Regions from separate parts of the Paenibacillus sp. AK121 genome, predicted to be linked through region 3. Evidence: riboswitches for the same ligand, from Rfam matches in the RefSeq annotation. Region 3 holds a riboswitch; each other region holds the start of a gene.
The links. A riboswitch is a leader RNA that binds a small molecule or an ion and turns the genes downstream of it on or off. The one in region 3 is predicted to bind thiamine pyrophosphate.

Region 1 (7,798 bases), on a different contig from region 3:
GAAGCAGCGGACTCAGGTTCTGGTTAATCCGGTTTACGGACAAGTCCGTTGCCGCCTCCAGCGCTTTAATCAAGGCATTCGTGCCATCGTGACTACCATCATCAATGAGATAAATCGAACCCTCTATAATATGGCTGCGGATAAAGGTTTGCAGTCGCTCAGCAAAGGTTTTGACATGAACAAAACGTTTCTCTTCGTTATATACAGATAAGATGAATGCAACATGTTGGCTTTTGGTCGAATACTCGGGATAGAGCAAGCTTTGTATTTCAGAAATGATTTCTTCGGTATCATTGGCTTGCCAAAATAGCAGACGCAATCGGCCTACTCCGATAATTTGCACCATATGCTGATCACTGAACGGAAAGGTTACATCCGTCACCAATAGCAATGGCATTTGCGGAAATTGGCTACGGATCTGATTAGCTTTCCGCACGGCTTGCCCCGGCTCCCTATAATCAATCAGGCAGCAACATGCATCCTCGTAGACTGAAGCGGTCTCCGTGTCCTCGCACTGTATATATTGGTAAAAACAAATCACATTGGGATAATCAATAGCCCTGTTGTTATCGCTAAAAATGGCTATAGGTCCCTGCACACAAACCTCTCCTTTTCCTCCGAATAATTCTATTTTGTTGAAAAAGAATTAAAAATGTTTGCTTAGCAAGATTAAATTAATGTCCAAATACTTCATATTTTCTTAACAAAATAGCTCACATCCCTTGATATATAAACATTTAAGAGAAGAAAAATCTATTTTCATATTTGATAAAAACAGAGTATTTGGACCTGATTCATTAGGACTATAAACATGCGAATTACAAGATGAATCCGAAATTAAAATTAGTTCTATAGGATTAATAAGAAGATATATATATAAGGTCTTTTTGTCATAGATAAATAGAAGAATAAAACCAATTTGCATGTCCATACTATGGACAACATGTCATCTTTCATCATGAATAATTATCAAAATACAGGGAAAGAAGGTCTTTTTATGGAAGCATTCCATGTCAATCGTGATGGGTCATTATCTACTCCCTTACGAGGAAAGGACGTGCTAGCAAACCCTCTTTTGAACATAGGAGTGGCATTTACAGAAGAAGAACGCAAAGAACTGGGCCTGGAAGGAATTCTTCCTCCCACTGTCCTTTCATTGGAGAAACAGAGCGTTCGGGCATATCAGCAATTCTTGGCACAACCCACCATGCTGCGTAAAAATGCCTCACTTAACGACCTTCACAATCGAAATATCGTACTCTACTATCGACTGCTAACCGACCATTTGAGTGAAATGCTGCCCGTAGTCTACACACCGACTGTAGGAACCGCCATTCAAGAATACAGCCATGAGTACAACCGCCCTGGGGGCGTATATTTATCGATAGATAATCCGAACGGTATTGGACAGGCGTTTTATAATACCGGTTTGAGTAGTGAGGATGTTGACCTGATCGTCGTGACGGATTCGGAAAGTATTTTGGGGATTGGTGACTGGGGTGTCGGGGGAATTAACATTGCTATTGGCAAACTCGCTGTATATACAGCTGCGGCAGGCATTCACCCCGGGCGGGTGCTGCCCATTGTACTGGATGTCGGCACGAATAACGAGAAGCTGCTGAATGATCCCCTGTACATCGGAAACCGCCATAAACGAGTTCGCGGGGAAGCCTATAATCAATTTATTGATACCTTTATCAGCAAAACGTTAACACAATTCCCGAAGGCGCTTTTGCATTGGGAGGATGTGGGTAGCGTGAACGCACGACACATTATAGGGAAGTACGGTCAAAACATTCTCACCTTCAATGATGATATCCAGGGCACAGGAGCAGTGACATTAGCTGCGATTGTTTCGGCGGTAGGTGTCACCAAAACTCCGCTACGTGAACAAAAAATACTTGTCTTTGGTCCAGGGGCAGCAGGAATCGGTAACGCCGACCAAATACGGGGTGCAATGATCGAGGACGGGCTTCCTGAAGAAGATTCATTCAAGGCATTTTGGGCCTATGATTATCGTGGACTATTAACAGACGATATGGAAGATGTACTGGATTATCAGAAACCATATGTGCGTAAAAAGGAAGAAATCAGCTCATGGGCCCGATCGGAAGATGATAAAATACCGTTGCTGGAGGTCATTCGTCAGGTAAAACCCACAATCTTGATTGGAACTTCCGGTGTAGCGGGTGCCTTTTCTGAGGAGATTATCAAGGAAATGGCAAAGCATGTGGAACGGCCGATCATTATGCCCATGTCTAATCCTACCAACCTTGCTGAAGCGGTACCTGAAGATTTGATACGGTGGACTGATGGCAAAGCATTGATTGCTACTGGAAGTCCCTTCGACCCCGTCACCTATAACGGTACGAAGTTTGAAATTGGACAGGCGAATAATGCCTTTGTCTTCCCGGGGCTAGGTCTGGGCGCAATTGTGGTCAAGGCCAAAAGAATTACCCCTTCTATGTTTACCGCAGCAGCTGATGCCGTTGCCAACGCCGTAGATTCGAATGAACTTGGCGGTGCACTGCTGCCCCATATCCGAAAATTACGTGATGTTTCGTTCGCGGTTGCGGTTGCGGTAGCGAAAGCTGCAATTCAGGATCAGGTAGCTCAGGCACACATTTCAGATATTGAACAAGCCATTCGGGATGCGATGTGGAAACCGGAATATGTAAGGGTCAAAGCCGTGGAAAGTGTAATCCAGCACCCTCATTAATCCTTGACCGGAATCAAAGCAGTTTGACATAACCTAGGAACGAATGTACAGTATTAGTCAAAAGAATAGGAAAGTCCACTAGGGGAGCCACTATGGCTGAGACAAGAATGAATCTTGGACCCTTTGAACCTGATCTAGTTCGTACTAGCGTAGGAAAGTGGAGCCTTCGTATATAAGGTTTCAGGTGTTTTGCGCATTGAACCTATGTTGAAGTCGCTCCAGTTTTCGGGGCGGCTTTTTGGTGTTGTTCCGAGAATTGTATCTTACGGGACTTCTTGTTCTCCATTTTTATTGGAGGTGGGGAAATGAGTTTTTCGCAAGAACTTCGTCGGCAGGCGGATGGCATTTTTCAAGCCATTTATGAGCATCCCTTTGTGAGAGGTATTGCTGAAGGAAATTTAACAAGGGAGCAGCTGATTCACTATGTAAAACAAGACTTTGAATATTTGAACGCCTACATGCGGATTTACGGCATCGCGATCTCCAAAAGCACAAGCCGGGAGGATATGGCTGTATTTAACGAACAGATCTCTTTTATTCTCAACAGCGAGGTTCATCCGCATCAAAACTTTTGTGCTATCGCAGGTGTCACCTATGAAGAGATGCAGGGATATCCACTCGCTCCGTCCGCTCATCATTATATCCGCCATATGCTGACAGTCGCACATGAAGGTAGTCTTGGAGAAATCATGGCCGTGCTGCTGCCATGTCCATGGACATATCTTGAGATTGGGCGCAGGCTAATGGATGAGGTAAGACCGGACGAGTCTCATCCATTCTATGAATGGATTTGTTTCTATGGAAACCAGATTGAAGATGTAACATCCAAATATCGCGAGCGTGTGGATGCTTGGGCGAATGTCGCCACGGCTGCCGAGCAAGCTCGGATGATTGAGCATTTTATGCTAAGCTGCCAGCTGGAATATATGTTCTGGGATATGGCTTATAAGCAGGAACAATGGCCCGTCCAGATGCGCGCTACGGTCTTGGAATAATCAGTAGAGATGAGAGAGGATAAACATGATGAGTATATGGGAACAAAGTTATTCGGATCTCCTGACAAAGGTACAAAATAGCAACCCCCTCGTTCATAATATAACCAATGTGGTGGTCACCAACTTTACAGCCAACGGCCTGTATGCGCTGGGCGCTTCCCCGGTGATGGCTTATGCACCCGAGGAAGTAGCAGATATGGCAAAAATAGCGGGCGCCGTCGTGTTAAATATCGGTACGCTGAACCGCGAGCTGGTAGATGCCATGATCATTGCTGGACAATCAGCGAATGCTCATGGTGTTCCAGTTCTGCTGGATCCGGTTGGTGCGGGAGCGACGAGCTTTAGAACCGAGTCAGCACTGCGGATCCTAAAAGAAGTAAAAATCTCACTAGTGCGAGGCAATGCAGCCGAAGTCGCCCATCTAATCGGAGAAGTCCGAGAGATTAAAGGGGTAGATGCAGGCAACAGTGCTGACAGCAGTAATGTCGATCTGGCAGTTCGGGCTGCACAAACGCTCCATACCATGGTTGTCATCACTGGAAAAGAGGACGTCATCACCGATGGGGTCGAAGTACGATTGATTAGTGGCGGAGACGCGCTGCTTACGAAGGTAACCGGAACAGGCTGCCTGCTGACCTCTGTGTTGGGTGCGTTTGCAGCAATTGAACCCAACCTGCTGCTCGCAGGTACAGCAGGTTTGGCATTTTACGGTGCAGCAGCTTCCCGAGCCGCAGCACATACCGCAAAACTGGGGCCAGGCAGCTTCCAGATAGCCTTTCTCGACGAGCTTGCCAAACTACATACTGGTTCCCTGGAGGGGCATGTCACGATCCGTGAAGCTGGAACAAGTACAACAGGTGGTGCGCGATGAGAGACGTGCATGTACCGAGAGCGCTGACGATTGCCGGTTCAGACAGCGGCGGCGGAGCTGGAATTCAAGCCGATCTCAAAACCTTTCAGGAGCTTGGCGTATACGGCATGTCGGCTATTACAGCCATTACGGTACAAAATACCTTGGGAGTTCACGGTGTATATCCGTTGCCACAGGAAGCAACAGCGCAGCAAATCGAAGCTGTAGGATCAGATCTTGGAGTCGATGCCCTGAAGACTGGCATGCTGTTTGACGCGGGCATCATTCGCCTTGTGGCCGAGCAGATTCGAAAGTTCGGCTGGGAAAAGGTTGTCGTCGATCCTGTAATGATTGCCAAAGGGGGCGCAAAGCTGTTGCAACCGGAAGCGGTGCAGGCTTTGAACGACGACCTGCTCCCCTTGGCCCTGGTCGTCACACCAAATATCCCGGAAGCGGAAGCCTTAACCGGGATAAGCATTCGTACGATGAAGGATCGCCGCGAAGCTGCGAGACATATTAGCAGCCTAGGACCCAAGTTCGTTGTGATCAAAGGTGGCCATGATGAGGAGAGCGAAAACAGCGGTCAAGTTGTTGACCTGCTCTTTGACGGAACAGCCTTCACCGAGCTGGGCGGCAAGCGGGTGCGAACTGTCCACACACACGGAACAGGATGTACGTTCTCAGCAGCGATTACCGCTGAATTAGGGAAAGGCGTGTCTGTACCGGAAGCTATTTTGAATGGAAGAGCCTTCATTCAGGCGGCGATTGAAGATACGTTGTATCTGGGCCAGGGACACGGTCCAACCAATCATTGGGCCTACCGCCGTCGTCAGGAGATACTCCAATGAGCGGCCGAATATTACCTGAGATCATGCGGCGGCATTTACAGATGTATCTGGTTGTTGGAAGCGTGAACTGCCTCGCGGAACCAAGTCGGGTCGTGCAGGAGGCTCTTGCTGGCGGTACCACCATGATCCAGTTCCGGGAAAAGGGCCGTAGCGCGTTAACAGGGGTTCCTATGCTCGAACTTGCGCGTCAGCTACAAGATCTGTGCCACCATGCTGGTATCCCCTTTATCGTCAATGACGATGTGGAGCTGGCTCTTGAGCTCAATGCCGACGGCGTCCATATCGGTCAGGACGATGAATCGGCTGATTCTGTGCGTACGCGGATCGGAAACCGAATCCTTGGCGTCTCCGCCCATACGATTGAGGAAGCTCGTCGAGCCATTCTGCAAGGTGCGGACTACCTCGGCGTCGGCCCCATCTATCCCACCATCTCAAAGGATGATGCTCATGCGGTGCAGGGTCCAGCCATTTTGCATGAGATGCGCAAAGCGGGAATTGATCTGCCCATCGTCGGGATCGGTGGCATTACGATAGACCGTGTGGAGGAAGTGGTAAGTGCGGGTGCCGATGGTGTAGCGGTGATTTCGGCTGTGACGCAGGCAAAACAGATTCGAGCTGCTGCAGAGGAACTAAAGAAAAAGGTAGTGCTAAGCATCAACCATCCGGGGATGTCTCCAAAACTATAAAGTGCCTTTAATAGTTCACGCAAGAGCCTCATTTACACTAATAAAGTAGAGATGAGGCTCTGTATTGTCATAAATTTAATCTTTTACAGCTTGAATTCTTGTGTTCTTTTTCTCAGCAATAAGTAATCCTAGCAAAATGTACCCCCTGTACAATATCCCCATGAACAGAACAATACCAACGATTGAAACAAGAATAAGTAGAATATTCGCTACAAATAAAATAATTGCCATAGTCAAAATATCACATCCCCCAAATGATACTGATTTTTAAGCGTTCCTACCCCCAGTGCACTTGAGCTCGTTGAATACATGATTAACTATAAATATATGTCAATCGTCTTTTCTAATATTCGTATAACATTCTAAAGCAATTAAAAAACGAAACTTAATTATATTGATTTTTGGTTCCCCATTCACATAACCCTTCCAAAACAGGCAATAGTGTTTCCGCTTTTTCTGTAAGACTGTACTCAACTTTAGGTGGAACTTGGGGGTACTCTTTCCGATTCACCAGACCATCCGCTTCCAATTCTTTTAGCTGTGAACTCAATGTTTTATAAGTAATAGCTCCGATTTGTCTTTTCATATCATTAAAGCGAACCACTTGGTTTTCGGCCAGAAGATAAATAATAACCATTTTCCATTTACCACCAATAACTGACACTGTATAACCAAAAGGTGTATCTTGAATGTTTTTAACTTTACCTTTAAATTCAGCCATACTCATATTCACACTATCCTTTCGGGTAGTACCTATCAAATTAGTGCGTACTACGTTTTTATTTGCGTTCAGTTTATACTAACCGTAATTTGAAGTAAAGGAGAGAAAATATGACTAAAACAATACGCCTGTTAATGCCGCAGTGGCAAGGAGGAAACAATCCTAACTACTCTTTTGGCGCCGAACTGCTGGCCTGGCTAGCCCCAGACAATGCTCAACCCCTTATTCAAGTTCCAGTTCAAGCTTATGATGGAACTCCACTTGTCAACGAGAACGGTATGTATGGGAGAAAACAGCTACTTGAACAATTAGAGGCTGCTCAACATATCATTGACGCTCATAAGCCAGATCGCATAGTAATGTTTGGTGGTGACTGCTTAGTCGAGCAAGCCCCATTTGCCTATTTAAACGAACGATACGGCGGAGAATTAGGATTAATTTGGATTGATGCTCACAGTGATTTAGTTAGATATGTAGGCTATGATAACGGACATACATTACCGCTTGGTAACCTTTTGGGAGAAGGAGATGAGGAGTTCGCAAAACATGTGAAAATTCCTCTTAAACCTGAAAATGTCTTTATCGCTGGATTATCAGCTCCTACAGAAGAAGAAACAAAAGCATTTTCAGAGACATTTCAAAGGTTAGGTGTTACCACTACAGAAACAGATACTGAAGTAATTCAAAGATTAGGGATTCGAACTGCTGGGACCCAAGAGTTAACGACCAGTACCGAATCAATAAAAGAGTGGATTAAAGAAAGCGGTATCAAGCACCTGGCGATTCACCTTGATTTAGATGTACTTGATCCAAAAGCATTTCGTTCTTTATTATTCGCCAACCCTGAAGCTCCCTATAATCTTTCTCCTGCGGGAACCATGCAAATACCTCAACTACTTCATCTGATTAAAGAACTATCTGAAGAAACTGATGTAGTTGGGTTAGGTATAACCGAACATATGCCGTGGGATTCCATTAA
Region 2 (7,798 bases), on a different contig from region 3:
GAACTGACCCGCAGACCATTCCAGCCACTCCTGAATTTCAGCACCAGTAACTTCTACGGCATGAACCGTGTTCGGGTACACGTACAGATCGGACACGTTTTTAATCGCTATTGTACCTTCGGGAATGTTGGTATAATACTCGGCACCGTTGCGACCACCAGCTTTGAATGGAGCGCCTGCCGACAATACGGGAAGCTTTTCGTATTCTGTTCCTTTAAGATGGTTTTGAACATACCATTTCTGTGCATTTGTCACAATTTGAATGGACGGATCATCCTGCACTAATGCAAAATAGCTGGTAATCGGTGCAGTCGTTGTACCGACAGGTTGACGAATATAATCTAGCGTTCCTTGATGCTCTTCCCTGATCGAATCTGTCAGTTTGTAGTCAGGTGTAAACTGCACAGCCTGGTTTGTGGTACTCACAACCGGACGTACTTGAGACTGAGAGTTGATTACGTTCCACTCGTTTTTCTTCTTTTCCAGGCTCAGGTCAATAATCCCCAGATCCTTGCCCCACGAAGAAGCTTCCACGGCCGGCACGCCATTAATGGTTCCTTTATCCAAATCTACACCCTTCATATCTTTAAAATCAGGGCCAGGGAAAGATTTATGAGCATGCCCAAACAGAATCGCGTTAATTCCGTCCACCTGGCTTAAATACTTAACGGCATTCTCCATCATTGGCGTTTGCGGCACATCCTCATAACCTGTGTGTGCAAGCACGACAATAATGTCAGCACCTTCTGTTTTCATTTGTGGAATAAACTTTTTGGCTGTTTCCACGATATCCTTTGTAACGACCTTATCCTTCAAATTAGCTTCATCCCACTGCATAATTTGAGGTGTTACTAGACCAATGACACCCACTCTGAGTGTATGCTCTTCGCCCTTCTCATCCGTTACTGTTTTATCAAGAATCTGATAGGGGGTAAAATAATTTTTAGTAGCTTGACCCCCTTTATCAACATAAACGTTCGCATTTACGTAAGGAAAATCAGCTCCCTTGAGCGATTTGTCCAGAAAGTCGAGACCGTAGTTAAATTCGTGGTTGCCGACAGTAGCCGCATCATAGCCCATCAAGTTCATCATCTTATAGACCGGATGGATACCGCCTTCTTTCTCAAAGGTTTTGTTGCGGGCCATATAATCGCCTAATGGATTGCCCTGCAGCAAATCACCGTTATCGAACAGCATGCTGTTTCTTGTTTCACTACGAGCCTGTTGGATCAAGCCTGCTGTCCTAATCAAGCCATATTCATTGGTTTCCTTGTCCGAATAGTAATCATAGTTCATCAGCGCCCCATGAATATCCGTTGTCTCCATGATCCGCAAATTCACCGTAGCGCTATAGCGAGAGTCGCTAGCTGCCCAGGATGGAGCGGCTGAAAACACCAGCAGGCTACAAGCTACAACTACTGCTGTAAACCCTTTAAACCAATTTTTACGAAATAACAAAATATACCCCTCCTCATTAAGGTGTATGCCTCATATACATACTTTTGCACATATATGTAAGCTTTGAACCCACCATTCCTATTTTAATCCAACGCCAGACAAAAGAGTAGTCATTTGCTTAAAATATTTATGAAAAAATAATTATTTTTCGCATAAAAAAAGCCAGTAAATCTCCTGAAAAGGTTGGAAATTTACTGGCTTGTCTGTTATATTGTTTCTATTTCGTCCACACCTGGCGCTCCGTTTGTTGACCAACGTACTCAATACGAGTCGGATTGACGTCTAAAATGACATAATCGGGATCATCAGGTCCGGAAAACCACTTTTTCAGAGAATCATTCCACACTTGTTTGCGTAACCCCTCATCAGCTGTAACCTGGACGGTAGCCTCCACTTCCAAGACTTCCTTTGTACCACCCACTTCATAACCCAGCAGCAGATAAGCATTCGGATTGTTCTTTAGCTCTTCCACTTTATGTGTTTTGCGATCCGTCGCCAGATGAATGTTCATTCCATCGTTAAAAAGGGCCATATAGCGCACTTTCGGTTTTCCGCCCTCTACCGTACCTAACGAGCAAAATTTGTTGTTATCCAAAGCCTTCACAATGGCTTGTTCCAGCTGACTGCGATCCAATGTATCCGTTTTACCCACAGTACAACAACTCCTTTTTACGAATTAGAATTCTATAGAGTCTATGCCACTTGGCACCAGCTCTCCTAAACATACAGTGTAGCTGTTCTGAAAATAACATGACCAGAACAGATCTGAATGATTCATGTTCATTTTCAGATCAAAGCTCACAGTAAAAGTGTACCCTGTCATTCGGCATATGAACCGTGAGCGCTTCCTTAAAGCTGGACAGACCCGCCTTCAAGGCATATAATCGTCGTAGTAAACCCGAATAAACGAACCCATTAAACCATACAATGCCAGGGGTGCTGGAATCGGCCGGCTGAGAGTGTGTCCCAAGACACTGACCCTTACAACCTGATCTGGGTAATGCCAGCGTAGGAATGCTTAAGCAAGATGTGCCTTTTTATTAAAACAGGACATCCCTTACTTTGGTATATACAAGCGCAAGCGTCCCGGAATCCCGGGACGCTTTTTTTGTTGAAGATGAAGTTGTTGGAAAGATAGCATTCCGGCAGATGTTATTTTTGTGAAAATGGGGAACATAAGCTGTCTGATTGGACGGATAACGGGTAATTAAAAAGGAGAGAACACAACGATGAAGCGCATGAAAATGTTAAGCCTGGGTCTAATCAGTCTGTGGCTCATGGCTCTGACTCTGACCGCTTGCGGCGGCAATCCCCCTATATCTCAAAAGGAGGCTCCTGCTGCCGACACTTCAACGTCTACCTCGGCAAAGGGGCTCAAAGATGTTAAAGTCGTGCTCGACTGGACACCCAATACGAATCACACAGGACTCTATGTCGCCAAGGACAAAGGATTTTACGAAAAAGCAGGCTTGAATGTCCAAATTGTTCAACCAGGCTCAGGCGGAGCCGACCAAATGGTTGCTTCGAATGCTGCACCTTTTGGTATCAGCTATCAAGAAGGCGTCACTCAGGCTCGCATCCAAGGCGTGCCGCTCGTATCCATCGCTGCGGTGATTCAGCATAACACCTCTGGCTTCGCAGCCCCGGTAGACCGCGGAATTAAAAGCCCGAAAGATTTCGAGGGTAAAAGCTACGGCGGCTGGGGTTCTCCTGTAGAAGAAGCGGTCATGAAATCCATCATGGATTCAGACCAAGGTGATGTGAGCAAAGTGAAGATCGTCAATATGGGCAATGCAGACTATTTTACAGCTGTGAAGCGGGATATTGACTTCGCCTGGATTTTCTACGCATGGACCGGGATTGAGGCCAAGCTTCGAGGTGAGCCATTGGATATGCTATATGTAAAAGATTATTCCAAAAACCTCGATTACTATACACCTGTAATTGTGAGCAATGAACAGACGATAAAAAATGATCCTGACCTAGTCAAAGCGTTCATGGACGCTACCGCGCAAGGCTATGAATACACTATCGCCCATCCAGAAGAAGCGGCAGATATCTTAAGTAAAGCTGTGCCGGAGCTGGACAAAAAACTGGTACTTGCTAGTCAAAAATGGCTAAGCCCGCGTTATCAGGACGATGCCGCGCAATGGGGCGTACAAAAAGCGGAGGTATGGAAAAACTACTCGGACTGGATGTATGAACGCAAGCTGCTCAACAAACCTTTGGAAGTCGATAAGGCCTTCACAAACGACTTCTTGCCCAAGCGTTGATCATTTTGTAAAAACACTAAATAAGACTCGACTTAAGAAGTGAACGAAGCGCCACTACGCGGACGGATGGTGCTTTCCATCGCCACCGCCTTCAGATTTCCCGAATAAAGCCTCAGCAGGGTAGAAATCGGGGGGCAAAAAAAAGCGACCGCTTTGCTTGTACAGCACCATTCCGTGCACTTCGTTCTCGTTCCTCTTGGTTTATTCTTTAGTCTCATCTTATCTAAAGCGCAAAAACAGATGCGCTTATGTGTAAAAATGCAACCCAATCTATCAAAAAACTAAAGTGCTTTTAAGGCGGTTGGCAGCGGAGCGGTTCATTTGAATCTGAAGAAACGAAGTGGTCGCCTTTGCTGTTGGATTCTTACCTTTAAAGTTTATTCAAAGAATCCCACGGCAACAGCGATCGTAAGATCAAATGAAACGCGAAGCGGTCTCCCCACCTTAAACCAATTTATTTCCCAATACTACTCCAAATAAAGGACAGGTGAAATTCGCATGGCTAACACATTGCTCAGTATTCAAGTCATCCCTAAAACTCCTAATAACGAAGACTCTTATCCATATGTAGACAAGGCGATTGAAGTCATCCAGCGTTCCGGCGTCAAGTATCAAGTGAATCCATTGGACACTACAATGGAGGGCGAATTGGACGAATTGCTGAAAGTCGTCAAAGACATGCATGAGGCCTTGACGGAAGCTGGAAGTCCCAGCGTCATTTCACAGATCAAAATCGCACATAACCCACAGGGCATCAGCATGAACAAGCTGACCGAGAAGTATCGCCCATGAATCCGAAAGGCAAGAACGCATCCTGGTGGAAAAGCGTATGGCCGCCCCTTGTGGCGGTCCTCTTCTTTTTAGCGGCTTGGCAGGGAGCGGTTAACTATTTACATATTGAATCCTGGCTCCTGCCAGCTCCATCCCTAATCGTACAAGAGGGCATGGCGCAAGCGGCGTTGCTTGGCACCCATACATGGGCTACGGTTCGCCTGACGCTTGCGGGATTTGCTATAGGGACAGCAACGGGACTGCTGATCGCCATCGTTCTTCATACGATTCCTTTTCTCAAATCTGCTCTATACCCGCTCTTGATCCTTAGCCAAAACATTCCGATTATCGCCCTCGGTCCGTTGCTCATGGTATGGTTCGGTTTTGGGGTGCTGCCCAAGCTTATGGTCATTACATTAGTATGCTTTTTTCCCGTGGCTGTAGCGGCCATGGACGGGCTGACACGGACAGACCGTATGATGATGAATTACATGCGAATGTCAGGTGCAAGCCGCAGGGCTATTTTTCTAAAGCTAGAGCTACCACACTCCCTGCCACAAGTCTTCTCTGGCGTTAAAATCGCTGCTACCTATAGTGTGATGGGCGCGATCATTGCCGAATGGATTGGGGCCAGTGAAGGAATTGGATATTATATGTTGCTGCAAAAGTCTGCCTATCGTACGGATCTCATTTTTGCCGCTATCGGTATTATTGTTGCACTCAGCTTGCTGATGTTTGTCGTTATTTTACTACTGGAGAAATGGTTGGTTCGCTGGAAACCTGACCAAGAGTAGATTCCACATATTGCATTAAAGCATCAATGAAAGGACGTGGCATATATGAGTCTGCATCCGACTGACTTGACATCACCACCCATCGCTGATGAACAGCAACAAGCCGGAGAACTGCAGGTAATGACGCCTGCCCCTCCTGCTTTGGAATTGGACGAGATCAGCCTCGCCTTCCGGGAAAAGCGAAGCTCACTGCCTGTACTGCAGGATGTATCCCTTACCGTTAAACCGGGCGAATTTGTCTCTCTCATCGGTCCGTCAGGCAGTGGCAAAAGCACGCTATTTCACATTATCGGAGGGCTGCTCAAGCCGCAGCAGGGACGTATCCGTATGCATGGACGGGACATGACTGGTGAACGCGGGCATATCAGCTATATGCCGCAGCAGCCCGCCCTTTTCCCGTGGCGCACCACGCTGGACAACATACTGCTCGGGCAGGAAAATGCACCACGAAAGGATGCAGCAGCGGGCTCCCGATACGGCAGCGAACGTGAACGTCGAAAAGAAGCCTTGCAATGGCTCGAACAGGTTGGACTGGGCAAGTTCGCGAAGGCGTATCCGCATACGCTATCTGGTGGCATGCAGCAGCGCGCGGCCTTTCTTCGCGCCCTGCTCAGCCCACAGGAATTAATGTTGCTGGATGAGCCGTTCAGCGCACTCGATGCGCTGACACGTGCAGACATGCAGCAATGGTTATTGCGGATGTGGGAGAAGAACCGCCGCTCTGTGTTGTTCATTACCCACAGCATTGAAGAAGCGCTGCTGCTCTCCGACCGCATTTATGTGCTGTCGGCGCGACCTGCTTCAGTGATGCATGTCGTAGATGTTCCGTTTCCTCGCCCACGTAGGGAAGAAATCACCCTCGATCCACGCTTTATGGAATGGAAACGGACCATGACTGGCTGGATGCGCGAGGAAAAGCACAAACTGGACGGCGACATGGACGCCGCTGAAAGCATCCGCAAAAACACCTCGGACGACAGGGTAAACCATTATGAATGATTGGAACATGCACTCTGCATTGAGATCGAACGCGGCAGCAACTGTTCCCTTAATCGACGCGCACATTCATGTAGACAGCTACCCGCCTGAACAACAGGAGCTATTGCTCGCTTCGCTTGCCGACAACCATGTAGAAGCCATCATAGCTGTGTCCATGCATCTCGCCTCCAGTCAAGCCAACTTGCGCCTGGCTGAGCGTTGGCCCAGGCTAGTACGTCCCGCTTTCGGCTTTCATCCAGAACAGGCTCTGCCATCACATACCGAGCTTGACCTGTTATTTGACTGGATGGACGAACATGTACAGCAGATGGTCGCGGTGGGTGAAGTCGGCTTGCCCTATTACAATCGGCTGGAAGCTTCACGCAGTGGAGAGCCCTTTGAGCTCGCTCCTTACATAGCACTGCTGGAGCGTTTTATCCAGTTTGCAAGCAAACATAGCAAACCCATTGTGTTGCACGCTGTTTATGAAGATGCAGACATTGCCTGCGACCTTTTGGAACGTCATGACGTCACACAGGCGCATTTTCACTGGTTTAAGGGCTCTGCCGCCACGACCAAACGTATGGCCCGGAACGGCTATTATGTCTCCTTCACACCGGATCTCCTGTACGAAGAAGAAATCCGCAGTTTGGCAAGACAGTATCCGTCTGATCAGGTCATGGCAGAGACAGACGGCCCATGGCCGTTCGAGGGTCCTTTTACCGGACAGCAGACGCATCCACGGATGACTACCGAGGTCATTCGCGCATATAGCAAGCTGACCCATCAAGATGAAGCTGCTGTCCGTCAATTATTTTATGATAATACAAGACGCTTCTACTCACTGTCTGATTCGTAAAGGCATATCTGCTATTTACTAAAAAAGATTACAACCACAACTTATATTCAAAGCAAAGAACCTCCTTATGTACGCGAAACTTCAACATGCGTAATTAAGGAGGTTCTTATAGCTTTAAATAACACATATTTCTCAAATGCCACTTGTAAATTGCAGCATTCTTTATCGTTGCTCTATTTTTATTGCTTCAAGAAACCCTTCTGTTCCAAAAATGGCTTCAACTGCAAGCGCGCTGGTTCGGTCAGTCTCGTGGCCATTTGCTCAGACCAAGGTGTAGAGCGTTGACCGCCCGTACGTTCCTTCAAATATTCGGCTGATGTGTGGTCGTATACCTCTACAGCTTTCATCGTTTGGTTTTTGTCATAACCGTTCATATGCAACACACCGGACAGTGGAAGACGTGGACGCAAGCCCGTTTCCTGATCCGGTACACCAATGCACATACCGAACACTGGATATACCAGCTCTGGCAAGCCTAATAACTCGGATACCTCTGCTATTTTAGTACGAATGCCCCCGATGTAAACGATGCCCAAGCCGAGTGATTCAGCGGCCACCGCTGCATTTTGTGCAGCTAACGCAGCATCAATGGTTGCAACCGTATAATTTTCGACGGACCCTTCATAGGAAGGCTGGCCTGGCTGATGATGAATCGTCACCTGCTT
Region 3 (7,798 bases):
ATGACCGGAACTTCCGCTTGCTCGATAATCAACTCTAACGAAAACGGATTGAGCAAACCATGTCCTGTACCAATCGGCGACGCTCCAGGCATTACGGCATGTACTCCAAGCTCTTGCAACCTCTTCGCTAGTATCACATCATCCGATATGTAGGGTAGCACGACAAAGCCTTCCTCTAGCAACTTTTCACTAGCTTTCAATGTTTCAAAAGGATCAGGCAACAGCGTCTTGCTATCCCCAATGACTTCTACCTTAATCATATCGCACAAGCCGGAGGCTTTTGCCAACTTGGCAATACGGATTGCCTCCTCTGCTGTTGTTGCCCCCGCTGTGTTGGGAAGAAGTGTATACCGGCTCAAATCCAGTGTATCGAGAAAATGCTGCTTATCCCGTTCCTCCAAATTCAGTCTGCGCACAGCGAACGTTAATATTTCCGTCTCAGCAGCCTCTACGGCTTGGGATTGGATATCCAGATCCGAAAATTTCCCTGTTCCTAGCAACAGCCTTGAGGTAAAAGATGCTTTTCCAATGGTTAACATGATCAACCGCCTCCTACAAAATGTACGATTTCTAGGCAATCTCCATCCTTAAGTACCGTTTCATGATGATCTTCACGGGTCAATATATGCCGATTCAGCTCTACCACTACGGTTTTCACCTTTAAATCAAGTTCATGCAGCAATTGATCCACACGAGTGATTCGATTGGAAATGGTCATGCTCTGTCCGTTAATGGTCAGCTTCATAAGCTTTCCTCCTTGAAAAGTTCAGAAGAAAATTTACTTATTCCAAGTCCAGCTGCACCAGCCCCTTTAAGCATAGCTGCCATCGCTCGCCCAGTCGCATCACTAAGCAGGACACCGTTGCGATAATGCCCGACTGCAGCATAGACGCCCTCTACTCCAGGAACAGGCCCAATGAAAGGACGCTCCGCAGCCGCCTGCGGACGCAAGCCTGCCCATGCACGTACAAAAGAAGCTTCCTGTACACGCGGTAACCAGGCAGATGCACGTGCTAACAACCCCTTTAAGCCTCCTACGGTCACCTCTTTGTCATATTGATGCGGAAGACTTGTGGCACCAATCCAAAGCTCGTTATTCTGTTTAGGCACGAGGTAAATATCGTCAGCATAAATGGTATAATCCAACGGATGATCCTTCGAGGAGACTGCTACCGCTTCGCCCTTGACCGGGTATAGTGGATAATCAAACCCAATTTGTTCTAGCAATTTCAAGCTGTCCAAGCCTGCGGCAATCACGACCTGATCGCAGGAAAAAAATCCACTATCCGTTCGCACACCACAAACTCGACCATCCTGTATGACCAGTTCCTCAGCTTGAGTTCCAGACCATATTGTTGCTCCCAGCACCGCAGCTGCCCCTGCATAAGCACGGCAAAGCTGGACAGGAGACACTTGTGTCTCCTTTGATCGGTAGATAGCCCCAATTACTTGATCTGCCAAGCCCGGAATCCGTCGGGCCAACTCCTTGGCATCCCACCAAATGGGACGATCATCCTCTCGCATATTCGCAGCATTCCAGCGTTTTTGGCCCTCTGCTTCCGAACGAAATGGGGTCACAAATCCTCCTGTACGAAAGTCCACTGAAATACCCGATAAACGTTCCAAATCACAGACAAGGTCAGGGAATGCATCTCGACTTGTACGGGCAAATCGTGCCAGCTCAAGGTCTGCAAACTCTTCACTTTCCGCTGCCAGCATTCCCACCGCTGCTCCTGATGCTCCCTCACCAGGGATCCATCGTTCCAGCATGATCGTACTACGTCCCTCCTTAGCCACATGATAAGCAATGGAACTGCCGATCACACCTCCGCCTATGACCAAGCATTCAGCGTGTCCTATCGCTTTTTTCTCTGTATGTGTCTTTGACATATGTTCCGTGTCTCCTCTCCAGTAAGCATTCTGCTTTCCCTTCGTCTTGTTTTCTTGCTACAGGTCGTGAACTACAAGATCTACCATTCGCCTATATTCCATCGCTGCTGCAACGGGTGACTTTGCTTCCCATATACCAGACATCACCGCAATTCCGCTTGCTCCAGCATGATAAAGCTCTGGAACATGATGGGGTTGTATGCCTCCCAGCGCTATCACCGGAATGTCCGACAATCTGCAAATGCTTTCAAGCTGTGCTATACCCCGCGGTACAAGACCAGCTTTACAATGGGTCTCATATACATGACCAAATAGTACATAGTCTGCTCCAGCCTGCTCGGCGGTCTGCACCTCCTCCAAGGAATGTACAGACACTCCACAGCGTGTACCCTCTGAAAGTAGACTTTTCGCATCCACCACAGATAACCCATTAGCTGGAAGCTGGACAGCTCCTGCCGAGGTAAGTAAAGCTACGTCCACGCGGTCATTTACTACAATTTGCCGCAAAGGAACTTCCTGCTTGATCATGCTACGAGTCAAAGAAAGCAAAGCAGAGGCACCCTTCTGTTTCGAACGTGCGTGTACATAATGAATATAAGGACAAATAGCGGCAGCCACTTGGGGTACATTCACACAGGAGACACTTTCCATCGTAATTACGTGTAATTCGATCTCATTTTCACCTCACTTGGACTAAAGAATATGAACTTGTGTTATAAAAAAATCGTATTAGCTGAATCTATATTGTTGTAGCTCCATATTGGGTAATATCATACGGAGCCAGCCACATGTACCAGCAATAATGAAAGGAGATTATATGTAAATCCGTCTACGGAAACTCGAACAAATGAAGATGAACGAAACGCAAAAAGCCACTTCCCAAAGGAAGTGGCTTGACAAACGTTCAAAATCAAACGGACTATTATATCCGTAAACGTATATCGTTCCTGCGCAAACAAAAGTAAAGAGCTACTACCTTGTTTGTACAGTACTCACTTCCCTACGCTGGCATAACCCAGATCAGGTACAAAGGGTCCGAAATCCATTTATTTCGTCTCAGCCGCATGGGCGGCTCCCCTAGTGTGACTATTTTATTGTATCAGCTAAAGATAGCTTAGCATATTTTCCTAATTCTGCAAACCCCACCTTGTGTGAAATCTGTCAGAACTGGATTTTAGTTAACTTTACTAGACCACTCTTCTACATTCCACGTTTTGGTTACCCAATCCTCGTAAAAGTCCGGTTCGTGGGATACAAGCAATACGGTCCCTTTGTATTCCTTCAAAGCGCGTTTGAGTTCATCCTTTGCTTTGACATCCAAGTGGTTGGTGGGCTCATCAAACAGTACCCAGTTACTCTCACGCATTAACAGTTTACAAAGGCGGACTTTAGCCTGTTCTCCACCACTAAGCGCAGACAAAGGTCGGGTGATATGCTCATTCTTCAAACCACAGCGCGCCAAATGCGCTCGTACTTCATGCTGATTTAAATGTGGAAATTCATTCCATACATCGTCAATCGGTGTAATTTTCTCTGCCTTTACTTCCTGCTCAAAATAAGCGGGCTGCAAGAAATCTCCCTGATAGGTTTTTCCGCTGATCGGAGGTATTTTCCCCAGAATGGTTTTGAGTAACGTAGACTTACCAACACCATTGCAGCCAACAATTGCGATCTTTTCACCACGTTCGATCGTCATGGACATTTTAGGCAAAAGGGCATGAGTATAGCCAATTTCAAAATCAATACCCTCAAAAACTGTTTTCCCGCTTGCACGGGCTTCTTTGAACTGAAAGGTTGGCTTTGCGGCTTCTTCTGGCTTATCAATACGTTCGATCCGATCAAGCTGCTTTTCACGGCTTTTTGCACGACCTGATGTAGATGCGCGCGCTTTATTGCGCTGAATAAAATCTTCCTGTTTCTTAATATATTCCTGCTGCTTCTCATATGCATCAATATGCTGGGCTTTGTTCAGATCCGCCATTTCAAGAAACTTTTCATAGTTAGCTGAATAACGGGTCATCTTAGCAAATTCAAGATGGTAGATTACATTAACGACTTGGTTCATAAATTCAGTATCATGTGAAATTAGGATAAAAGCATAGGGATAATCCTTCAAATATCGCGTAAGCCACTCAATATGCTCCACATCCAAATAGTTGGTAGGCTCATCCAGTAGCAATACATTTGGCTTTTCCAACAGCAACTTCGCAAGCAGCACCTTTGTCCGTTGCCCACCACTAAGGGCTGCTACATCCCGATCCAGTCCGATGGCAGAGAGACCTAATCCATTCGCCATTTCTTCAACCTTCACATCAATGAGGTAAAAATCCCCCATATCCAGTTGCTCTTGAATTTCTCCCATCTGTTCCAGCAGTACTTCCAACTCTTCGGGAGAAGCCTCTCCCATTTTATCCGTAATCTGCATCATTTCCTTTTCCAGTTCCAACAAAGGAAGAAACGCGTCTTTTAATACATCACGTACTGTTTTACCTGGCGTTAGCTTGGTGTGCTGATCCAGATAGCCATAACGTACACGTGGAGTCCATTCCACTTTGCCTTCATCTTTAAGCAATTTTCCAGTCAGAATGTTCATGAGTGTCGATTTACCAACACCGTTTGCTCCTACCAATCCTACACGTTCCCCCGCAAGTAATCGAAAGGAAACATTTTTAAATAACGCACGGTCCCCAAAGTTGTGGGATACATTTTCTACAGTCAATAAACTCATAAGCTGTTTTTGGCTCCTTATTGTCTCATCGGCATTGCCGAGTGTTCTTATTTCATATAGCTATTGTTTCTTTCAAAGCTTTATTGTAGCACATCCGGCACCCTTATCGGAATATTGAAAACAGCGAATTTTAAGGTTTTCAGATGGATTGGCCTAAAAAAAGAAAAACAGTTAATCGTAGTAGCACTTAAGCTCCTCTTCGGTAGGTACGTAAGGAGTTTCTTGCTGCTTTGGTAATCTAAGCTTCTAGTATACAGAAGCTTACAATTCCCTAGCAACGAATGCCTAAATAATTGATAAGTTCTAATAACAATTAATAAAAAGGAACTCTATGTAGACAGTCCTCATGAGTATCGGAGGAATAATAAAATGAAGAAAATGTAATCATCCCGGTCTGGATTCTGGACCGGGATGAAATAAAATTAATTTATAGTTGGCTATCTTTCAGCAGACATGGCAATTTCTTTTGTTTCATGAACTGTACCAAATGGATGCTCAGGCGGTGCATAGATAACGTATATCTTAAGGGGCGTATTTCCTGTATTAATTACATTGTGCCATTTTCCAGCAGGTATCATAATTGCATAGTCATCATAGGCCATCACTTGATAATCTAATTTGTCTTTCCTATCCCCCATTTGAACAAGTGCCTGACCTTCTTCAATACGTATGAATTGATCAGTTGTTGGATGAGCTTCTAAACCGATATCATCGCCAACATTAATACTCATCAGAGTCACTTGAAAATGTTTCCCTGTCCATATAGCAGTACGATAATTTTTGTTTTGATTTGCAGCCTGGTCAATATTCACTACAAATGGACTTTGTCCATAATCTCTTAATATTATCTTTTCATTGAGATTACTGTCGTTGTTGTACCAATTGTAGTATTGAGGATTATAACTCCGATAGTTGTAATTACAGCTGTTATACATAGGAATATGCCATGGGAAGTGATGGCATGATTTAGGGTACATACTCATTCTCCTTTTTTTGATTCAGTGTTTACTTATCATATGCGGTTGCCTATATAAAGGACTAAAAACCTTCAATATTAGGCAAGTGCCTAAATGATGCCAAGACAAAAATATTCACAAGCGGTTTCGTCTTTTACTTCAACAGATATTAGCACTTAAATTTACATATAACTGCATATACTTTGCGAGTGGTGTCAGCTTCGTTGGAACTCCCCCGATATGTCGAGTATCAAATTCCATTTATTTGACTCACTCTTTAAAATAGCAGTGACCATAAAATCGAAAGACTAGGCTGTCACTGCAGGCCAACCTTTTAGTTGACCTAATAATACGAAACCCACCCCGGAGAGTGATTAATTTAAGCTGTTATGATATTTGTATTCGAAATACCCAGCAGCTGCCGCAGATTTTTCATCCGTAAAACGCTCAACCGCTTGAAAAGGAGCTGGATATGAATCTCTATAAAAATATTTCATTCCAGTACCCGGTTCTATGCCTCCAATAATAGATTGCTTTCGGACGACTCTTCCACCACCAAACCCATAGTTATTGTAATATCTGTCTCCAACTGGAATGCCTTGGATAAACGCGATCATACCCACATCATCTATCGTGTTATACCATTCCTCTTGTGGAATGAGTGGAAGAGTGAACGTATAGGAAATGCCATTCCGTGCTGCTTTTTCGTTATGGACGTTAATCATTCGAGCCAGATCTTCCTGAACGGTGCGAACGATGGTAGAACGGCGCATTTGCTCAAAGGTTAATGAATTGTTCAGTAACGAAATGGGGGTCTGACTCTCAAGCTCCTTTTGAAAACCCTCCACCCATCTCTGATTCCGCGCATCATATGCGTGCAGATAATTGTCCAGGGTGAATCCCACACTATTGCCTGCTGCATCAACATAGGCATAAGGCTTTTTTTCGCTCCACTTGTGGCCTATGACCGCTTGTCCATACGCATCTTTATAGGTTGCTGAAGCGAACGTATAATAACCATCATAGTCCAGAATCACAATGACTGGTATGTAATCCAATAACGCACGTTGTGCTGCTGTATCCCCATCAATGCCCATATTAAGGAAGAAAGTGTGCAGGAACGTGGTCAGTGCTTCTTCTTTATCTACACGAAAAAACTTATCTGATCCATATCCGGCCTCGCGTTCCTGACGTTCATTCTGTGAGAGCACAACACCTGCATCCTGAACTGCGGTACGGAGAGCAGACGTATATTTCATTTCTAGCTGCTGTACTTCACGCTGATTCTGCACTCGTAAATCACTAACCACACCAAAGGGCAAAAAGAGTAGGACAAATATAACTGCAAAATCAGTAATCTTCATTCAAAACCATGCCCCCGTAAGAAGCTGAAACTGCCGGCTTATCGTTATCTATTCCACCCAAAATCCAGGATTTGTATAAATCCGCAGGAGTTCGATTCGTATTATGTAATCGTACTGTAAAATAATCTCCGGCCATCAAGGTATACCGACGTGTCTGTTCCGGCTTGGGCTGCGAATTATCAGGAAAGAGTACAGGTAAGATTTGCGGGTTATAGTAGCCATCGTATACAGCTTCATAATTACCCAGAAAACTGTCTGGCTTTGCCGCATCTGCATAGTTCGGTACATATTTTTTGTGCATATGCTCCAAATCAACTTCGTACGTATTGCCTGTCAGCTCCAGATCACGCATAAAATCGTTATACATCGTCGGTGTAATGTAACCTTTGGTTCTTACCATATCAACAAAATGTACAATCGAATGATATGTATTTAACCCGGATATATCATCCTGCCGTTCAGCAGCTTGAGCTGCGGGTACGATGTACAAAAGCAATACAGCGAGCAACGCCCCCAGCAGCTTGGATATTGTTTGAACCACTTCAGTCCTCCCCCAATTTCTCAAAACGTACAGATGTTATGTCTCCGTTCCCATTACGCTGTGGGTATATGGTATATATAGAGGAAGCATCCAAGGTAGATACATCAGGCTCAAACGGTTCAGAGTATACATCGTACTCTAAACCGTCAACTTGAACCGAAATCCCCTCCTGCAAGTTCATCCGAATGGTCTGGATAACTTGAGTCCCCTTAATCCGTTGTGGCGTCTCCACCTCTATAGTTCTGGATATCCGCCCCTCTGATTGCTCCTCCCGCTGCGACCTTAATTCCAGTGCACTACCCAATTGACTGGACAAGTT
Region 4 (7,798 bases), on a different contig from region 3:
ATGGTTTTCCGCGATTGATCTGCCGGGATATACCAGCCTTGTACCATGCGGCTACCATCCTTGGCTGGGAAGCTGACTTCCTCATAAGGCATACCTTTGGCCTGCATCGGATTAGAGTATAATGGCGCGACGGTGGGATTCGTAAGCACCCAGGCGATGTAAGCATGCAAGGCAATAAAACAAAACAACAGGAAAAATACGACCGACAGCAGCAGAGCAATCACAACGTGCTTGAACCGCAGCATACGGGGATTAAAGAGTGGGGTGGACGGCTCCTGAACAGCGGTCTGTAGCTGAGCGTTGCGCTGGGATGTCGAAATCATGTAAGAGCCTCCTTATATAGAATTGATCTTCGAATCATAAAATTTAGGTATAATTCCACTTGAAAATAGTAGGGTATGTCCGTATAGATACCTATTATCGTATGATGGGTATTATCCAAAGTCAACGTCTGAACCGGAAAAGTAAAAATGATGCAAAGAATTGTCGATGTTTGTTCTTGTTCTGTAATATGGTTGTCACAAAAACATCGGTTTACAGTAGCCGCGACTATTCTATATAATTTATGTAACCATGTTTCATAGTGTGAAACGAATATGGATACAAGAGGAGCGGTTCACGATGGAAGACCGTAAATTAACCGTCCGCGCTGTAGAGCGTGCACTTGATATACTGCTGTGTTTTACCGCAGAATCTGATCTTGGTCTAACGGAGATTGCCTCCCAAATTGGTCTACATAAAAGCACCGTTCATCGTCTTTTGACTACGCTAGAGGATCGGGGATTTGTCGTTCGGAATACCGAAACGGAAAAATATCGGCTTGGTTTTCGCATATGGGAGCTGTCGACGCATCTGTCCCAAAGCGATGAGCCGGCGGTGTTGTTACAGCCTGCAATGGAAGGACTGCGTGATCGCTTAGGGGAGACGGTCAGCTTGTACCTGCGGGATGGAAGCATGCGTATTCGCATACAAGCCGTGCAGAGCAATCAGGCGATCCGCAGGGTTGCTCCCGTGGGAGCGCGTATGCCGCTGGCTGTGGGAGCCTCCAGCAAGGTGCTGGCGGCCTTTATGCCGCCACAGGAGCTGGAGGTACTGCTAAGCAGTGAAGAATGGCCTCCCTCGGTAGATCCTGAGGTATATAAAGCCCAGCTGCAGGACATTCGTGAGAAGGGGTATGCGACTAGCTATGAAGAACGTGAGCCAGGAGCTGCGGCTGTGGCCGCGCCTATTGTGAACCGAAAGGGACAGGTCGCGGCGGCTTTATCTGTATCCGGCCCGGTCAGTCGACTTGCACCCGAGACGCTGCATGATTTTGCTCCGGTTTTGATCGAAGCAGCTAAGGAAATGGGGCTTATGCTCCCGTAACAGTAATCAATACAAAAGGAAATCATACAAGGGTTGCCAAAGCTATAAATTTAAAGTAGTCTGATAGAGATGGCGGATGTCTGTTATAGCCGCCAATTCATGTGAATAGAAAGTATCACAGTTACTGGGGGAGCCTGTAATGCGGGCTGAGATGGAATCGGGCAAGATTCCGGACCCTTTGCACCTGATCTGGATCATACCAGCGTAGGGAAGTAATCGGCCATTGAAATGTATACGCAGCTGCTGTCTGCGGTGACGCATAGGGTTTTATTCCATGTGCGCACTGTCTGGATAGCTGCCTCGTTTGATTAGCCGGTTCCCTAGGGAACCGGCTTTTTTGCATAGATCAGCGCCACCCTCGGAATGGTTCCGGATCGGTGTGTCACTTCAACGATACGGGAGGAATGGACCATGAAATCGATGGAAACCGAAGGAACAAAAGAAACAGGAGTGAAATCAACAGCAGTAGAGAAGACAAGTACGGAGCAAGCCAGTAGGGTTAATTCTTTCCCAGGGAGCCGCAAGGTGTATATTCAAGGTTCTCGGCCGGACATTGCCGTGCCAGAGCGTGAAATCGCACTGCATCCCACACATACGCCGCAGGGAATAGAGTATCATGAGCCACTGCGTGTGTACGATACCAGCGGTCCGATGACAGATGAAGCCTATCAGGTGGATATTCGTCAGGGCTTGCCACCATTACGGCGAGCTTGGGCACTGGAACGGGGGGATGTGGAGGCTTACGACGGCCGCGCCGTCAAGCCGGAGGATAATGGACTGAAACCCGGCTCCAAACGGGAAACAGTGGAATTTCCCGGCGTGACCAACCGTCCGCTACGGGCTTCACAAGGACGCACTGTGACGCAAATGCATTATGCGCGGCAAGGGATCATTACGCCTGAAATGGAATTTGCGGCGATCCGTGAAGGAGTGGAGCCCGAGTTTGTGCGGCAGGAGTTGGCGGCTGGACGAGCCATTTTACCTTCAAATATCAATCACCCGGAAAGCGAGCCCATGGTCATAGGGCGCCATTTTCACGTGAAGATCAATGCAAACATTGGAAATTCCGCGGTTACGTCCTCCATCGAGGAGGAAGTGGAGAAGATGACCTGGGCTGTACGCTGGGGCTCAGACACCGTCATGGACCTGTCCACAGGCCGTAATATCCATACGACACGCGAATGGATTATTAGGAATTCACCCGTACCGATTGGGACGGTGCCGCTATATCAGGCACTGGAAAAGGTGAACGGCGAAGCAGAGAAGCTGACGTGGGAGTTGTATCGAGACACACTGATTGAGCAGGCGGAGCAAGGAGTGGACTATTTTACAATTCATGCGGGAGTATTGCTGCGATATATACCGATGACGGCGAATAGAATGACGGGAATTGTATCCCGGGGCGGGTCGATTATGGCAGCCTGGTGCCTTGCGCACCATCAGGAGAACTTTTTGTATACGCATTTTGAAGAAATCTGTGAAATTATGAAAACCTACGATGTGGCCTTTTCTCTCGGGGATGGTCTGCGTCCGGGTAGTATCTATGATGCGAATGATGAAGCACAATTTGCAGAGCTGGAGACGTTGGGCGAGCTAACGCAAATCGCATGGAAGCATGATGTCCAGGTCATGATTGAAGGGCCGGGACATGTCCCTATGCACAAAATCAAGGAGAATGTGGATTTACAAATGGAAATTTGTAAGGAGGCTCCCTTTTATACTTTAGGGCCGCTGACGACGGATATCGCACCAGGATATGATCATATTACCTCAGCTATCGGGGCGGCCATGATCGGTTGGTTCGGGACGTCCATGCTGTGCTATGTTACGCCGAAGGAGCACTTGGGTCTGCCGAACAAGGATGATGTCCGCGAGGGAGTTATTACCTACAAAATTGCCGCACATGCTGCCGATCTGGCGAAGGGCCATCCACGTGCACAGCAGCGGGACGATGCTTTGTCCAAGGCGCGTTTTGAATTCCGCTGGCGCGATCAGTTCAATCTTTCGCTTGACCCTGAGCGGGCCTTGTCCTACCATGATGAAACACTACCGGCAGAGGGGGCCAAGGAAGCACACTTTTGCTCGATGTGCGGTCCTAAGTTTTGCAGTATGCGTATCACACAGGACATTCGTGCCTATGCGGCAGATAAGGGACTGAATACCGAGGAAGCCGTCGTCGCCGGGATGCGTGAGAAGGCAGAGCAGTATCGGGATGGCGAGCGATAAATCGGTAGCGATACGAAAGTCAATCAACTGGGAAGCCTCAACAAATAGTACAGTTAAGCTCGTCAGAGGTTTATTTCCATGAATGTATGAGTTTAGGTTTAGAAACGCGTGAGATAGCAAAAAGCCGTGGTTCTCTACAGTCGATGTAGAAAACTACGGCTTTTCAGCTTATGTAAAGCGAGATATGCACCGGATTAACGGAGCTTTATTTTTTACCCATTTTTTCATTCAAAATGTCCTGAAAGCTGAGCTTCTTCTCCGAGCTATCTTCTTTCTTCTGCATACTCACCGCGTTGGCACGTTGGTATTGGTGGTGAAAGGGCATCAGGGTGTGGACAGTTAAGTTCATTGTATTCATGTGGGTCATTCCTCCAATTCCATATTGTCAAATTCAGATTGAGTTGCTTAGGACGTCTGTATAGGACTATTTATATGTACTTGATGTCGTAATGCCATGTAGGTTGCTTGGTAAGGTTTCAATCATTATACCCGCATTTATCCAAAGTAAAACGCTTTTGCCATAAAACAGGAAGATGGTCGTATGTGGCCAAAATGTGTATTAGGAGGATGGTCATTTTAGGGGAAAATGTGCCTAGGGCCTAAACAAGGGCTAGAGGCCCGTTTTCTTAGTTTAGTAGTCGGGATTGTGTTTTTTTGTCGAATAACCTTGTATTAGCGGAATTTTGCGGAATTCTAAGCTTGGACTAAGGCAGTCTGGTGGCGAATTAAAGTGTCAAAGTTGTATTGACTTTATGTTGGGTAGTAGATACCATGAACTGGTTGTCAGCGTATTTTGGCAAGAAGAGTCAGCCAATCTATCTGGCAATTCATCCGTTGAAATGTTAGAGAGAGGATTAGAGCATATATGAAAAAAAGTATTGCAGATATCGTATTTATTATTCTGGGTGCGTTTTTTTTCGCGCTGGCTGTTAATCTGTATGTGATCCCGAATGAGTTTGGCGAGGGGGGCGTTACAGGGGTCACGATCATCTTGTACTACCTGTTTCAGTGGTCTCCCTCGATCGTCAATCTGGTGATTAATGGCTTGCTGCTGATTGTTGGATATAAATTTTTGGACAAGAGAACGACCGTGTACACTATAATTGCGGTCGCATTTAACTCATTGTTTTTGCATTTAACGGTCAACTGGCGGATTGATTCGCATGAGCCGACGATTAATGCTGTATTTGCCGGAGTTTTGGTAGGGGTTGGAATTGGCTTAATTGTACGGGTCGGTGGTACAACGGCAGGAACCGTCATTTTAGCCCGGATCGCCAACAAATATCTGGATTGGAATATCAGCTATGCCTTGTTGTTTTTTGATCTGATTGTTGCATTCTCTTCCTATTTTATTATTGGCCCGGAAAAATTGATGCTAACTATCGTTATTTTGTACGTTGGTACGAAGGTGATGGACTTCATGATTGAAGGATTGAATCCGAAAAAAGCGGTCATGATCATTTCGGAGCACCAAGATAAGATTGCCGAGATGGTCATTACGCAAATGGACCGTGGAGTTACCGTCCTGTCAGGCCACGGATATTACACCAAAAATCCAAAAGAAGTCCTATATATCGTCATTAGTAAACAAGAGGTGTCCGCGCTTAAAAAGATTGTAAAAGCCATCGATACAGCAGCGTTTATTACCATTCATGATGTACGGGACGTATTCGGAGAGGGCTTTTTGGATATTTCGAAGTAATTGGCAAGCGAAGGTAAGAGAATAAGAGAACATGGTTGGAAGCCGGTCCTGAGTGGGTCGGCTTTTTTGCATTTAGCAGTGGGAATGTCCTTTACTAACCGCTTAGTTGGTTTGAAGTAGGATTAGGACAAGAAGCTAAAGTATATAGTTGCTCGTTTCTTATTTGCCCACGATGATTAGTTTTATTATTTCTCTCTTACTAAGCCAGGGAAGTAAAAATATAGACTGCTGATCTGTGTATCATATAAATTGTTTAGCTCTAATAAGGAGGATTTTCATGCGAAGTAGTTTAAATATTTTAAATTTATTTTCCATTCTTCTTTCTATTGTGCCCTTCAGTATCTACTTGTTTATCTATCCGACAATGCCGAGAAATGTAGCAATCCACTACAATTTCAATGATGTGGCTGATCGTTTTGTTGACAAATCCTCCCCTGAAGTATGGTTGTTGTGTGCACTTAGCTTCATAGCTTTTGTAATTATGCTTTTTCTCCAGCCGTTTCTCAGACGTCAGTTCAAGAGCGAAGAAAGTTCTACAATCATGGAAAGCCTGCCTGGTCTCTTCACGCTTCTTATAACCCTGGTGTTCTCAATCCTTGGCATATGTTTTCTTTTGAAGGCTTGAAGAATGTAAAAAATCCCCTCTCAATTGCAGTTTACACCGCATTTGGGAGGGGATTTTCATGATTCAATCGATCATTACGCTTGAATCATTTGACGCAATACGGTTTGCAAAATACCACCGTTGTGGTAGTAGTCGATGTCGACGGTGCTGTCCAGACGGGCAGTGACCGGGAATTCGAACTTGGTGCCATCCTCGCGTTTGGCTACAACCGTAAGTTCTTGACCTGGTTTCACGTCATTATCAATGCCGAGGATATCGAAGGTTTCGCGACCATTGAGACCCAAGCTGGACCAGCCATAGCCTTCCTGGAATTGCAGCGGCAGTACACCCATGCCGACCAGGTTACTGCGGTGAATCCGCTCGAAGCTTTCAGCAATGACGGCTTTAACCCCTAACAACAGCGTACCTTTGGCCGCCCAGTCACGGGAGCTACCTGTACCGTATTCCTTGCCGGCAATGACGATCAGGTTCTGATCGGCTGCCTGATATTTCATGGACGCATCATAGATGGACATTTCCTCATCTGTTGGCAAGTACTTGGTCACACCGCCCTCGGTGCCTGGAGCTACATTATTGCGGATACGGATGTTGGCGAATGTACCGCGCATCATGACTTCATGGTTACCGCGACGAGAGCCGTAGGAGTTGAAGTCCTTGCGTTCAACACCATGCTCCTTCAAGTACAGTCCAGCCGGGCTGGAAGGGGCGATGTTGCCTGCTGGCGAGATGTGGTCAGTCGTGACCGAATCATTCAGCAGGGCAAGTACACGGGCATTACGGATTTCCTTAATATCCTGCACGCCATCCTGAAGCCCTTCAAAGAACGGCGGATTTTGAATATAAGTTGAGTTTTCATCCCACTCATACAATTCGCCTTCAGGAACCGGAATGGAATTCCATTTCTCGTTGGCTGTAAATACATTTTCGTATTTGCGGCGGAACATATCCGGGCTGAGAGACAGGCTGATCGCTTCTTTGATTTCTTCGGAAGAAGGCCAGATATCTTTCAGGTAGACAGGCTGATTGTCCTGATCATAACCAAGCGGGTCATTCGTCAAATCAATGTTCACCGTACCTGCCAGCGCGTAAGCGACAACCAGTGGCGGCGAACCAAGATAGTTGGCTTTGACCTGCGCATGCACACGTCCTTCAAAGTTCCGGTTACCGGAAATGACTGCGCCAACGGTCAGATCATGGTCTGTAATGGCCTGGCTCACTTCGTCAGGAAGTGGACCGGAGTTACCGATACAGGTCGCGCAGCCGTAGCCTGCAACATGGAAGCCGAGGGCTTCGAGTGGTTCGATCAGCCCGGCTTTTTGCAGGTATTCCGTTACGACAAGGGAACCTGGTGTCAAGCTTGTTTTAACATAGCCTGGCTTTTTGAGCCCGCGTTGTACTGCCTTTTTGGCGAGCAAGCCCGCGCCTAGCATAACGCTTGGGTTGGAGGTGTTCGTGCAGCTTGTAATCGCTGCAATCACGACTGAGCCAGTACCCAGTTCACTGGTGGAGCCGTCCGGATGGGTCAGTGGAACCTTCTGTGCAATCTTTTCATCGCTCAATCCATAGCCGCCTTTGTCTACCGGGGTACGGATAATGCCTTCGAAGGTTTCTTTCATGCGGCTGAGCTCAACACGGTCCTGCGGACGTTTGGGTCCGGCGAGACTCGGTACAACCGAAGCCAGATCCAGCTCAATCGTATCGCTGAACACAGGGTCTGGGGTATCGGCTGTGCGGAACATGCCTTGAGCTTTGTAATATTCCTCTACGAGGCTGACTTGCTCATCGGAACGTCCGGTGCTGCGCAGGTAAGCCAGCGTTTCGGCATCAACCGGGAAAAAGCCGATCGTTGCGCCGTATTCCGGTGCCATGTTGGCCACAGT

Region 1: linked by a shared signal. The riboswitch ahead of tenA (thiaminase II) and the one ahead of KSP24_RS06280 (thiamine phosphate synthase) in region 3 are both predicted to bind thiamine pyrophosphate.
Region 2: linked by a shared signal. The riboswitch ahead of KSP24_RS22305 (ABC transporter substrate-binding protein) and the one ahead of KSP24_RS06280 (thiamine phosphate synthase) in region 3 are both predicted to bind thiamine pyrophosphate.
Region 4: linked by a shared signal. The riboswitch ahead of thiC (phosphomethylpyrimidine synthase ThiC) and the one ahead of KSP24_RS06280 (thiamine phosphate synthase) in region 3 are both predicted to bind thiamine pyrophosphate.

The regions. Positions count from the first base shown of each region.
Region 1 covers NZ_JAHPJM010000006.1:91,819-99,616, forward strand. The annotation lists gene KSP24_RS12835 (glycosyltransferase) at 1-598, opposite strand, end outside; gene KSP24_RS12840 (NAD-dependent malic enzyme) at 998-2,719, shown strand; TPP riboswitch at 2,790-2,892, shown strand; gene tenA (thiaminase II) at 3,025-3,714, shown strand; gene thiM (hydroxyethylthiazole kinase) at 3,740-4,585, shown strand; gene thiD (bifunctional hydroxymethylpyrimidine kinase/phosphomethylpyrimidine kinase) at 4,582-5,412, shown strand; gene thiE (thiamine phosphate synthase) at 5,409-6,098, shown strand; gene KSP24_RS12865 (winged helix-turn-helix transcriptional regulator) at 6,484-6,825, opposite strand; gene KSP24_RS12870 (arginase family protein) at 6,930-7,798, shown strand, end outside.
Region 2 covers NZ_JAHPJM010000016.1:58,709-66,506, reverse strand. The annotation lists gene KSP24_RS22315 (bifunctional 2',3'-cyclic-nucleotide 2'-phosphodiesterase/3'-nucleotidase) at 1-1,458, opposite strand, end outside; gene KSP24_RS22310 (pyridoxamine 5'-phosphate oxidase family protein) at 1,676-2,110, opposite strand; TPP riboswitch at 2,381-2,490, shown strand; gene KSP24_RS22305 (ABC transporter substrate-binding protein) at 2,688-3,731, shown strand; gene KSP24_RS22300 (MTH1187 family thiamine-binding protein) at 4,230-4,523, shown strand; gene KSP24_RS22295 (ABC transporter permease) at 4,520-5,296, shown strand; gene KSP24_RS22290 (ABC transporter ATP-binding protein) at 5,342-6,295, shown strand; gene KSP24_RS22285 (TatD family hydrolase) at 6,288-7,133, shown strand; gene nfsA (oxygen-insensitive NADPH nitroreductase) at 7,313-7,798, opposite strand, start outside.
Region 3 covers NZ_JAHPJM010000003.1:7,654-15,451, forward strand. The annotation lists gene KSP24_RS06265 (thiazole synthase) at 1-539, opposite strand, end outside; gene thiS (sulfur carrier protein ThiS) at 542-745, opposite strand; gene thiO (glycine oxidase ThiO) at 742-1,890, opposite strand; gene KSP24_RS06280 (thiamine phosphate synthase) at 1,948-2,541, opposite strand; TPP riboswitch at 2,871-2,979, opposite strand; gene KSP24_RS06285 (ABC-F family ATP-binding cassette domain-containing protein) at 3,065-4,618, opposite strand; gene KSP24_RS06290 (cupin domain-containing protein) at 5,056-5,595, opposite strand; gene KSP24_RS06295 (hypothetical protein) at 5,949-6,938, opposite strand; gene KSP24_RS06300 (hypothetical protein) at 6,925-7,479, opposite strand; gene KSP24_RS06305 (hypothetical protein) at 7,481-7,798, opposite strand, start outside.
Region 4 covers NZ_JAHPJM010000014.1:27,166-34,963, reverse strand. The annotation lists gene KSP24_RS21015 (alpha/beta hydrolase) at 1-323, opposite strand, end outside; gene KSP24_RS21010 (IclR family transcriptional regulator) at 622-1,365, shown strand; TPP riboswitch at 1,482-1,593, shown strand; gene thiC (phosphomethylpyrimidine synthase ThiC) at 1,777-3,591, shown strand; gene KSP24_RS21000 (hypothetical protein) at 3,797-3,949, opposite strand; gene KSP24_RS20995 (YitT family protein) at 4,457-5,293, shown strand; gene KSP24_RS20990 (DUF1648 domain-containing protein) at 5,571-5,918, shown strand; gene acnA (aconitate hydratase AcnA) at 5,993-7,798, opposite strand, start outside.